2 regions of the Nocardia sp. NBC_00508 genome follow, and region 1 is predicted to be linked to the other one. Evidence: riboswitches for the same ligand, from Rfam matches in the RefSeq annotation. Region 1 holds a riboswitch; the other holds the start of a gene.
What was found. A riboswitch is a leader RNA that binds a small molecule or an ion and turns the genes downstream of it on or off. The one in region 1 is predicted to bind S-adenosylmethionine.
Positions count from the first base shown of each region.

Region 2: it holds a riboswitch for S-adenosylmethionine, as region 1 does, so the genes downstream of both, OHA40_RS05595 (amino acid ABC transporter permease) here and OHA40_RS17825 (aminotransferase class V-fold PLP-dependent enzyme) in region 1, are expected to answer to the same signal.

Region 1 covers NZ_CP107852.1:4,018,879-4,024,275, reverse strand. The annotation lists gene OHA40_RS17835 (YbaK/EbsC family protein) at 1-397, shown strand, start outside; gene OHA40_RS17830 (flavin reductase family protein) at 463-1,014, shown strand; gene OHA40_RS17825 (aminotransferase class V-fold PLP-dependent enzyme) at 1,087-2,406, opposite strand; SAM riboswitch class IV at 2,454-2,567, opposite strand; gene OHA40_RS17820 (Pls/PosA family non-ribosomal peptide synthetase) at 3,010-5,397, shown strand, end outside.
Region 2 covers NZ_CP107852.1:1,267,478-1,272,874, forward strand. The annotation lists gene OHA40_RS05580 (LppM family (lipo)protein) at 252-1,001, shown strand; gene OHA40_RS05585 (glycosyltransferase) at 1,037-2,203, shown strand; gene OHA40_RS05590 (hypothetical protein) at 2,269-2,970, opposite strand; SAM riboswitch class I at 3,352-3,445, shown strand; gene OHA40_RS05595 (amino acid ABC transporter permease) at 3,543-4,445, shown strand; gene OHA40_RS05600 (amino acid ABC transporter ATP-binding protein) at 4,442-5,209, shown strand; gene OHA40_RS05605 (ABC transporter substrate-binding protein) at 5,224-5,397, shown strand, end outside.

The DNA of each region.
Region 1 (5,397 bases):
GGCCCAGCCGGAGCCGACGCACACCGCCGCGGACGCCGCCGAAGCACTGGGCGTCGACGTGGGCGCGATCACGAAATCGCTGGTGTTCCTGCTCGACGACGACCCGGTGCTGCTGCTGGTCTCCGGCGCGCATCAGGTCGACCTGGCGAACACCGGCGCGCGCCTGGAGGGAACGCTGACCCGCGCCCCCGCCAAGTTGGTGCGCGAAGTGACCGGCCAGCCGATCGGCGGTATCGCACCGGTCGGCCATCCGACCAACCTGCCGACCTGGGTGGACAACGCGCTGTCGCGGCATCGCGAGCTCTGGGCCGCGGGAGGGCACCCGAACACTATTTTCCGCACGTCGTTCCCGGAGCTGCTGCGGATCACCGCCGGCCTTCCGATCGACGTGGATTGACTCGCTGAGCAGCCTGGACACCACGCGCTCCGCACCGGCTCGGCCGCCGAGCGTAGTTTCGTCCTGTGACCGAAGCACCACGGCCCGAGACGGAAATCGCCATACCCGATGATCTGAGCGGCATCACCGCCGAGCAATATCGCGCCTCCATGCGCCACTATCCCGCGGGCGTCACCGTCGTCACGCTCAGTTCGCCGCAAGGGCCGGTCGGCTTCACCGCCACCTCTTTCGCGTCGCTGTCCCTGGACCCGCCGCTGGTCTCGTTCAACATCGCGCACACGTCCTCCAGCCTGGCGGCCATGCTGGACGCGGAATCCGCGGTCATCCATTTCCTCGGCGAACACCAGCAGCACCTGGCCCATCGGTTCTCGCGAACCGCCGAGGAGCGATTCACCGACCGCTCCTTGTGGACCACCTTGGACACCGGCGAGCCTGTCCTGCACGGCACCCCGATCTGGCTTCGCATAACCGTGCACCAGCTCATCCCCCTCGGCGACCACACCCTCGTCGTCGGCCTGGTCACCCGGGTCCACGACAGCACCGACGAAAAGCCCGCCGCGGCCCCGCTCCTCTACTACAACGGCCGCTATTACCGCCCGACCTCGCTGGGCGACTGAACGAATGCGCGGCTACGCCATGCCATACCGGCCACGATGCGGAGCTGCTGTTTCGAAGGACTGCGGCTAGGGCTAGCCGATCAGGCAGGGAGCCGCGCCGGTGGGGGCGGTCGAGGTGAACGGGCGAGTTTCGGGCGTGGGGTTCCACAGGCCGTTGGTGGCGGCGTAGTCCCAGGTGGGGCCGGTGCGCACGAGGGTGGACACGGCCTCGATCAGGCGGTCCACGTCGGCGGATGTGGTGCCGAGGCCGATGCTGGCGCGCAGGGCCCCGTCCAGGCCGAGGCGGGCGAGCAGCGGGTGGGCGCAGAAGCGGCCGTCGCGCACGCCGATGCCGTGTTCGGCGGAGAGATAGGCAGCGACATGGCCGGGAGCGAATCCATCGAGCGCGAAGGCGACGATACCCACCGAGTCGGTGCTGTCGGACCAGATACGCAGCAGACGCACGCCGGGGATCACGGCGAGGCCGTGGCGGAGGTGGTCGGCGAGCCGGTGTTCGTGGGCGGCAAGGGTTTCGGCGTTGATGGCACAGAGCGTGTCACAAGCGGCGGCCAGCGCGGCGGCGCCGAGCACGTTCGGCGACCCGGCCTCGTGCCGCTGCGGGGCGTTTGCCCACTCGGCCCCGGTGGTGGTGACCTCACGAACGGCACCGCCACCGGACAGATAGGGCTGTGCCGCATCGAGCCAATCGCGCTTGCCCACGAGCACACCCGCGCCGAACGGCGCGTACAGCTTGTGCCCGGAGCACGCCAGGTAGTCGATTCCGGTGTCCCGCAGGCTGATCCGACGGTGCGGCGCCAGCTGGGCCGCGTCCACCAGGATCCGGGCGCCGCACTGGTGCGCGATGGTGGCCAGCCGTTCCAGTGGCAGCACCTCGCCGGTCACGTTCGACGCGCCGGTCACCGCGAGCAACGCGGCGGGCTTGCTGCACAATTCGGCGACCAGCCTGCCGACGGTCTCCTCGACGGTGTCGGCCGCCTGCACGACGCGGCGGCCCTGCCTGGTCCAGGGCAGGAAGTTGGCGTGGTGCTCGATGTCGAGCACCACCGTGTCGCCGGGCACGCAGGACGCGAGCAGGTTCAGCGAGTCGGTGGTGTTGCGGGTGAACACCACCACCTGATCGTCGGCGGCGTCGAGGAACTTGGCCACCGACCCGCGGGCGGCCTCGTAGCACTCGGTGGAGATCCGCGAGGCGTAGCCCGCGCCGCGGTGCACACTCGCGTAGAACGGCAGCAGCTGCTGCACGCGGTCGGTGACCTGCGCCAACGCCGGCGCGCTCGCCGCATAGTCGAAATTGGCGTAGGTCGCTGTTCCGCCCTGCACGAGCGGCACCCGCAGTTCGTCACCGGAGACCCGGGCGAGTGGGGCACAGGCGTTGTCGACAGCAGCAGTCATCACGAGAATCCCGTCGGCTCGAGGACCCGCGATCGCATGATTCGTCGAGTCCGCGCTTGCCGCGCCCGGTCGGGCGTCGGCCTGGTCGTCACCCGGAGCACCCCACCGCGGAGGAGGGTTGCCGACCAGCAAGCCGGGGCTTAGCACTGGCACTCATGACCTGAGCCGAGATTGGCAGAAGCGCCCCGGCGCTGTCAACCACGTCCCAACCCGAGCCCACACACACCGATCGGGACATAACCACCACACGCGAGTCTTTACAAGCACCCCGATGACAACTCGCGAGCCGCACGCGCAGCCGAGCGAACACGCAGAACAGATACAGCGAGCGGAATCACATCCAGCAAATCAGCGAACTTTCGGCAAACTCTACGCGCTCCCCGCCGACCAGCGGCTGCCGGGGTTCGTACCGCGAAAATCGTCCCGACCTGCAACAACGCCCACAGCGCCAGGCGATCCGGTATCCAGTCGGGTGAACAACAAATGACGACGACCCCGGGTAACGTGGACGATTGGCCATCATGGCGTTTGCCCTTTGGTAACCCAGCTATGACACAACAACGGGAAGTGTGAGGCAGGTCGATGGGAGGTGCACCGAGCGCCATGCTCTGGACAGAGGTCCATGCGCCGGTGCGCCCGTTGTTGCGGGGCGATCGCGCGCCCGAGCCGAGAACACTCGTCGACATCCTGACCGCGACAGCGCTCACGCATCCCGACGCGCCCGCCATCGATGACGGCCACGTGGTGTTGTCCTACCTGGAACTGGTCGTCGAGGTAGAGAAGACCATGGCCCGCCTCGCCACGGCGGGCGTGCGCCCCGGCGACCGGGTCGGCGTGCGTATGCCGTCGGGGACCCGCGGGCTCTACGTGACCATTCTCGCGGTCCTCTACAGCGGCGCGGCCTACGTGCCGGTCGACGCCGACGATCCTGCGGAGCGCGCCCAGCTCGTCTTCGGCGAAGCCCAGGTCACCGCGATCGTGACCGCCGATGGCATCGAGACCACGGCCGCGGGTATCCGCGCCGCGGAGCGGCATGAAGGTGCCGACACCTGGTCGGCGCTCCCCACCCCCGGCGACGACGCTTGGATCATCTTCACCTCCGGGTCGACCGGAACCCCGAAAGGCGTTGCCGTCACGCACCGCAACGCTGCCGCGTTCGTCGACGCCGAAGCCGACCTGTTCCTCCGCGACGCCCCGATCGGTCCGGGTGACCGGGTCCTCGCCGGTCTCTCGGTCGCCTTCGACGCCTCCTGCGAGGAGATGTGGCTGGCCTGGCGTAACGGCGCCTGCCTGGTGCCCGCCCCCCGCGACCTGGTGCGCACCGGCGCCGACCTGGGCCCCTGGCTGGTGCGGCGCGAGATCAGCATCGTCTCGACGGTGCCAACCCTGGCGGCGACCTGGCCGGTCGAGGCGCTGGAGGCGGTGCGGCTGCTGATCTTCGGCGGCGAGGCCGTCCCGCCCGAACTCGCCGAACGCCTTGCCGGAACGGATGATTCGGCTCGCGAGGTATGGAACACCTACGGGCCCACCGAGGCGACGGTTGTCGCCTGTGCCGCGCGGCTGAACGGCCAGTGGCCGATCCGCATCGGACTTCCACTCAACGGCTGGGATCTCGTCGTGGTGGACCAGGCGGGAAATCCCGTGGCGGAGGGCGAATCCGGCGAATTGGTGATCGGCGGCGTCGGCCTGGCGCGCTATCTCGACCCGGCCAAGGACACCGAGAAGTACGCGCCGCTGCCCTCGGTCGGCTGGGACCGGGCCTACCGCAGCGGCGACCTGGTTCGCAACGACAGCGCGGGACTGGTCTTCCTCGGCCGGGCCGACGATCAGATCAAGCTGGGCGGCCGCCGCATCGAACTCGGCGAGATCGACAACGCGCTCCAGCATCTCCCGGGTGTCACCGGCGCCGCCGCCGCGATCCGAATCACAGCGGCGGGCAACAAGCTACTGATCGGCTACCTCACTGGGCCGGGACCGGACTTCGACGCCAAGGCGGCGCGAGCCAGTCTCACCGAACAACTTCCGGCTCCGCTGGTGCCCAGGCTCGCGGTGATCGACGAGCTACCGACCCGCACCTCCGGCAAGGTGGATCGCGACGCGCTGCCGTGGCCGCTGCCGGACGCCGCCGAGGACGACGACAACGACCTGACCGGCACGGCGCAATGGGTTGCCGGACTGTGGGATTCGATTCTCGGCGCGCAGGTCGGCGATCTCGACGCCGACTTCTTCGACCTGGGCGGCGGCTCGCTCGCGGCGGCGCAGCTGGTCACCGCCCTGCGCGAACGTTATCCGCAGATCACCGTCGCCGATCTCTACGATCATCCGCGCCTCGGCGCCCTGGTCGACCTGCTGGCGCAGACCACGCCCGCGGTCGCCGTCGCCGAACGGGTGGTGCGGCCGACGCCGCTGGCCGCCCAGGTGACGCAGGTGCTCGCCACCATCCCGTTGACCGCGCTCACCGGCCTGCAGTGGCTCACCTGGCTGGCGATCGTCGGCAATATCGCGGCGTGGTCCGGCTCGCTGCCGTGGCTGCCGCAGCTGTCCTGGTGGTGGACGCTGGCAGCGTTCCTGCTGTTCATCTCGCCGCCCGGTCGCATGGCGATCTGTGTAGCGGGCGTACGGCTGCTGTTGCGCGGCGTCCGGCCGGGCAGCTATCCGCGCGGCGGCGCGGTACATCTGCGCCTGTGGGCGGCCGTTCGCCTGTCCGAGGCCAGCGGCGCCGAGAACCTGTCCGGCGCACCGTGGATGGTGCCGTTCGCGCGGGCGCTCGGCGCGAAGATCGGCAAGGGCGTCGACCTGCATACCTTGCCGCCGGTGACCGGCATGCTCGAGCTCGGCGACGGATGCAGCGTCGAGCCGGAGGTCGACCTGTCCGGTTACTGGATCGACGGCGACGTGGTGCATCTCGGCCCGATCACCGTCGGCCCCGGCGCAGTGGTCGGCTCGCGCTCGATCCTGCTGCCCGGCACGAAGATAGGCAAGAACGCCGAG
Region 2 (5,397 bases), 2.8 Mb from region 1:
ATAGATCCCCAGCCTGGACGTCAGCGCCGCCGAAGCAGGCATCCATGTCGCACCTGTGTGCCCGACGGGCTCGCCCGCAAGGCCCGAACGCTGCGCATGCAGGACGCCTGGCTGAACCCGGGTGCCGGGCGCGGCGGCACACGGCCGTCTCGGGGCCGCTGATCGGCCGACGCGCGTCGCGAGTGGCGCGTTTCATTCCGGACGGATGTGCTGGCACGATGTCACCCGTGCAGCCGAGTCCCGTCACCACGATGTCCGATGCCCAGGATCGCCCGCAGCGCAGCGGCCCAGGCCGCGGCGTGCGCGCAGCGGCGGCCGTCCTGCTGGCGGCGTTGCTGGTCCCGGTGCTCGCGAGCTGCCTGCGGGTCCAGGTGTCGATGGGCTTGTCGTCCAACGACCGGGTGTCCGGGCGGATCGTCGCCGCCGTGGTGCCCGCAGGCCCCGACGACAAGGGTCCGCAGCTGAAGGCGCCCGAGTCGCTCGCGGCGAAGGTTCGCGTGGAGCCGTATGCCCAGGACGGATACGCGGGCAGCCAGGTGTTCTTCGAGGATCTGTCGTTCGGCGAGGTGCAGCAGCTGGGGCAGCTGTCCGAGCAGACCCAGGGAATGTTCCAGCTGCACTTCCAGCGCACCGGCGACCTGGTCAGCCTGACCGGCCGGGTCGACCTGAAATCCGTTCCACCGCACGGCTCCGACGTGCAGTTCACCATCGCGTTCCCGGCCCGCGTCGCGAAGACCAACGGCAGCCGCGAGGGCGACAACATCGTCTCCTGGAAGCTGCCGCCCGGCGACGTCTCCACGCTGCGCGCCGAGGTCAGCTATGCCGACCCGAACACCCGCTCGTTCGCAGGCTGGGCCGGCATCGTCGGCGGCATTACCCTCGCGGTGGCCGCCGTCATCGCCGCACTGGCCTACCTGGACCGCAACCCCGCCCCGCCCGGCGCGCCGGAAGCCGGGTTCTCGCTGAGCCGCTGGTGGCGCTCGGCAACCCAGAATCGCTGAGCGGACCGTCGGTGCGCCGGGATACCGTGGCGCCCATGGTGAGTGCCGATAGGCCGAAAACGTTGCGCGCGAGCTCGATCCTGCCCACCTGTGCCACGACGCTGGCAGTGCTCGGCGCGGGTATCGCGCTATACAACCGGATCACCGTGCCGCGGCTGGGAAATACACCGACGACGGTGATCGAACCGGTCACCGTCTGCGTCCCGGCGCGCGACGAGGCCGACCGGCTACCCGATCTGATCGCCGATCTGCGTGCCCAGGTGGGAATTCCGCGCATGGCGGTGCGCATCCTCGACGATGGTTCCACCGACGACACCTCCGCCGCCGCGCGCGCGGCGATCGATGGCGATTCCCGATTCACCCTGCTGCGCACCGAGTCCGACCCGGCCCCCGGCTGGACCGGCAAGGCGGCGGCCTGCGCCCGGCTGGCCGAGGATGTGGCGACGCCGGTGTTGATCTTCCTGGACGCCGATGTGCGCGTGGCCCCCACGGCTCTCGCGGCGGCGGTGGGCGCCCTGCGCAGGAGCGAAGTCGCGCTGGTCTCGCCGTGGCCGCACCAGGTGGCCGGATCGGCCGTGGAGGAGGTGGTGCAGCCCCTGCTGTGCTGGTCGTGGGCCTCGACGCTGCCGATCGCCGCCGCCGACCGGAGCCTGCGCCCGTCCACGGCGGTGGCCTGCGGCCAATTCCTCGTGTTCGACAACGCCGGGTACCGCGCGGTGGGTGGCCACGCCGCGGTGGCCGGGAGCGTCACCGAGGACCTCGAGATCGCGCGCACGCTGCGCCGAGCCGGTCATGGCACGGCTTTGGTGGCGGCGGGGCCGCTGGCGCGAACCAGGATGTACCGCGGCGCAGGCGAACTCGACGCCGGCTACACCCGCTGGCTCTGGTCGGCCTATGACGGAACGGTGACGGGCGGAGCCGCGGTGGGAATGCTTGCCGCCCTTGCCTATTGGCTGCCGCCGACCGCCGCCGTGCTCGGCAGAGGTCCGATCCGGCGGACCGGCCTGGCCGGCTATCTCGCCTCCGTCGTCGGCCGACTGCTGGCCCGCTCGACCGAGACCGGTGGCCCGCTCCGGTACCCGGATGTTCTCGCCGCCCTCGCACATCCGCTGTCGGTGGGCGCGTACCTGCTGCTGTGGGCGCGTTCGCACCGTGCCCGCCGCCGGGGCACGGTGCGCTGGAAAGGTCGCCTTCTGGAATAACGTGGGTGGGCATCGTGCCCCTGCGCCCTCGGACGGTCAGGGGCGATGGCCCTGCGGCTGGACACTCACGGCACGGTGGCGATCCCGACTGTCGGCAGGAAGTGGCAGGACCTGGCACCGTTCTGGACCGTGCCGAACACCGCGGCGAGCACGGTGCCACGGCCGGTGTCCACCGGGACCGCGCGCACGCCGCCCATCGGAAGCGACGCGAAGAGGAAGTCCTGGATCGCCTGCTCGGCGGCGGGCCGCAGTTCCGGCGGAACGGCGGCGGGGATCATCCCGCGGGCGACCTCCGACAGCGGCCCCATCCCGGCCGTGCCGCTGCGTCCGGTGCTCAGGTTGACCCAGGCGACGTGCATGCCCGCGGTGTTCGGGCCGTCCGGCCCGAGCCCGTAGGGCACGAAGGTGAACATGGCCTGCCCCGATTTGACGGCGCTGAGGTCCAGGCCGGGAATCTGCACGGTGTTCTTCGGCCACGGGCCCGGAATGGAGCCCGCCACCGCGGGCGCCATGCCGAGGGTGGTGTTGTCGACGCACAACGCCGCCGCGGCTGGATACAGGAACGGCTCGATGCCGAGCGTGCGCAGCGCGTTGAGCGCTGAGTGGTAGACACCCAACAGATCACCGGGGGCGACGGTCTGCGTGGTGCGATCGGGGAATGCCGGAGCCGGGGTGTCCGGGGCCGCGAGCGCGGCACCCGGCCCCGCGAGTGCGAGGGCGACCGAACTGGTCGCGACAGCGGACAACAAGCTCAGACGACGCAACATGATCACGAAACCTCCTCATCGGCGGAACGATCGAGGGGCACAGTACTCCGGCAAACGCACTCAACAGCCGGGATTGCGGACAGCAATTTCGCAGCAGTCCAGTTTGCCCGAATCGAGCCGACGCGCTGGTCCGCCACCACAGGCAAGGCCGTATGCTGCATCGCGCCGCCGCTATTCGGCGCACGCGCCCCGCGCGTGATGAGGCGACGAGGTCCGCACCGCTGTCGACGCGGTAGCGCACGCCTGGCAACTACAAAGATCCGATGAATCCGGGCGCGACAAGGTCTACGCTCACGGTGATTACTTCTCTTGTTCCGCGATCCGCTTGCTGGGCATCATGATTCGGCTCGACCCTTACATCGGTTGACGGGGGGTCGGCACCAACCATCCAGAGCGACCGAGAGACCTGGCTCGTCGACGTCGCAGCAACCCCCCGGTCACCGGGTGCGGGTGCTTCCGCCGGGACCGATGGAGGAACCGAAGTGATCATCGAGGACCCGTCATGGAGTTCCCCCGCCCCCGGAACCACCGCGCCCGGCAGCGCATCCGCGCGAGGGGGTGGAACACCCACCGTGGCCAAGGCCCGCCACCCCTGGCGGTGGGTGGTCAGCGCCGTCGCGCTGATCCTGCTCGCCCAGTTCGTGCACGGGCTCGCCACCAATCCCGGCTGGGACTGGCCGACGTTCGCGCAGTACATCACGGCGAAATCGGTGCTGTCGGCCTTGCGGGTGACCTTGGAACTGACTCTGTGGGGCACCGCGCTGGGATTCCTGCTCGGCACCGCGCTCGCGGTCGCCCGGCTGTCGAACAATCCGGTGTTGCGGGTGATCTCGTGGGTCTACATCTGGGCGTTCCGCTCCATCCCACTGATCGTGCAGTTGCTGTTCTGGTTCAACATCGCCTACCTGTACCAGACGCTCTCGGTCGGCATCCCGTTCGGCCCGGCGTTGTTCACCTTCGAGGTAAACGGGGTGATCAGCGGTTTCACCGCCGCGGTGATCGGCCTGGCCCTGCACCAGGCGGCGTATTCGGCCGAGATCATCCGCGCGGGGTTCATCTCGGTCGACGCGGGCCAGCTGGAAGCGGCCGCCGCGCTGGGGATTCCGCGGCTGCGGCAGTTCCGCACCGTGGTGGTCCCGCAGGCGATGCGCTCGATCCTGCCGAATGCGACCAACGAGGTGATCAGCCTCTTCAAGGGGACCTCGATCGTGTCGGTGATGGCGATCGCCGAGCTGTTCTACCAGGTCCAGGTGATCTACGGGCGCAACGGACGGGTGGTGCCGCTGCTGATGGTCGCGACGGTCTGGTACATCGTGCTCACCACCGTGTTGTCGGTGGCGCAGTACTACATCGAGCGCCACTACGCCAAAGGCGCGCACCGCACCCCGCCACCGTCACCGCTCCAGCGCACGTGGCAGAAACTGCGGGAAGTCGCCGAGATCGGTTCCGCCGCACCGCGCGGAGCGACGCGATGACCGCCACGCCCGCCGTCGAGGTCCGCGGCGTTCGGAAAGCCTATGGGGCGCATCAGGTTCTGCGCGGCATCGATCTGACCATTCGCTCCGGCGAGGTGGTCGCGGTGATCGGTCCGTCCGGTTCCGGCAAGTCGACCCTGCTGCGCGTGGTGAACCACCTGGAATCGCTGGACGCGGGCACGGTGCACATCGACGGCGAGCTGATCGGGTATCGCCTTCGCCGTCACCGGTTGCACGCGCTTCCGGACCGGGAGGTGCGCAAGCAGCGGTCCCGGATCGGCTTCGTCTTCCAGCAGTTCAACCTGTTCCCGCACCTGACGGTGCTCGACAATGTCACGCTCGCACCGCTTTCCGCGCAGCGACGCGACCGCGGCGAGGTCGAGCGCGAAGCGAAGGACCTGCTCGAACGGGTCGGCATCGGACACCTGGCGGCGGCGTATCCGCGCAGACTGTCCGGCGGGCAGCAGCAGCGCGTGGCGATCGCCCGCGCGTTGGCGCTGCGACCCCGCGTGATCCTGTTCGACGAGCCGACCTCCGCGCTGGACCCGGAATTGGTCGGCGAGGTGCTGGACGTGATCCGCGACCTCGCGCACGGCGGCACCGCCCTCGTGATCGTCACCCACGAAATCGGTTTCGCTCGCGAGGTCGCCGACACCGTGGTGTTCCTCGATGACGGCGTCATCGTCGAGCAGGGCCCGCCCTCGGTCGTCCTCGACCGCCCCGAACACCCGCGCACCCGCGCTTTCCTATCCCGAGTCCGCTGATGAACAGGTATCCGATGAAGCTTTCCGCCCTGGTCGCCGCCGCCGCGACGGGAGTCGTGCTGCTGGCCACCGGCTGCACCGAACCCGAGGCGGACTCCGCCGCGCAGCCCGCGGGTTCGATCACCTTCGACCTCTCCCCCGCCCAGTCCGGTCGCGTCCGGGCCGCGAAGGTCGACGCCATCGCCGCG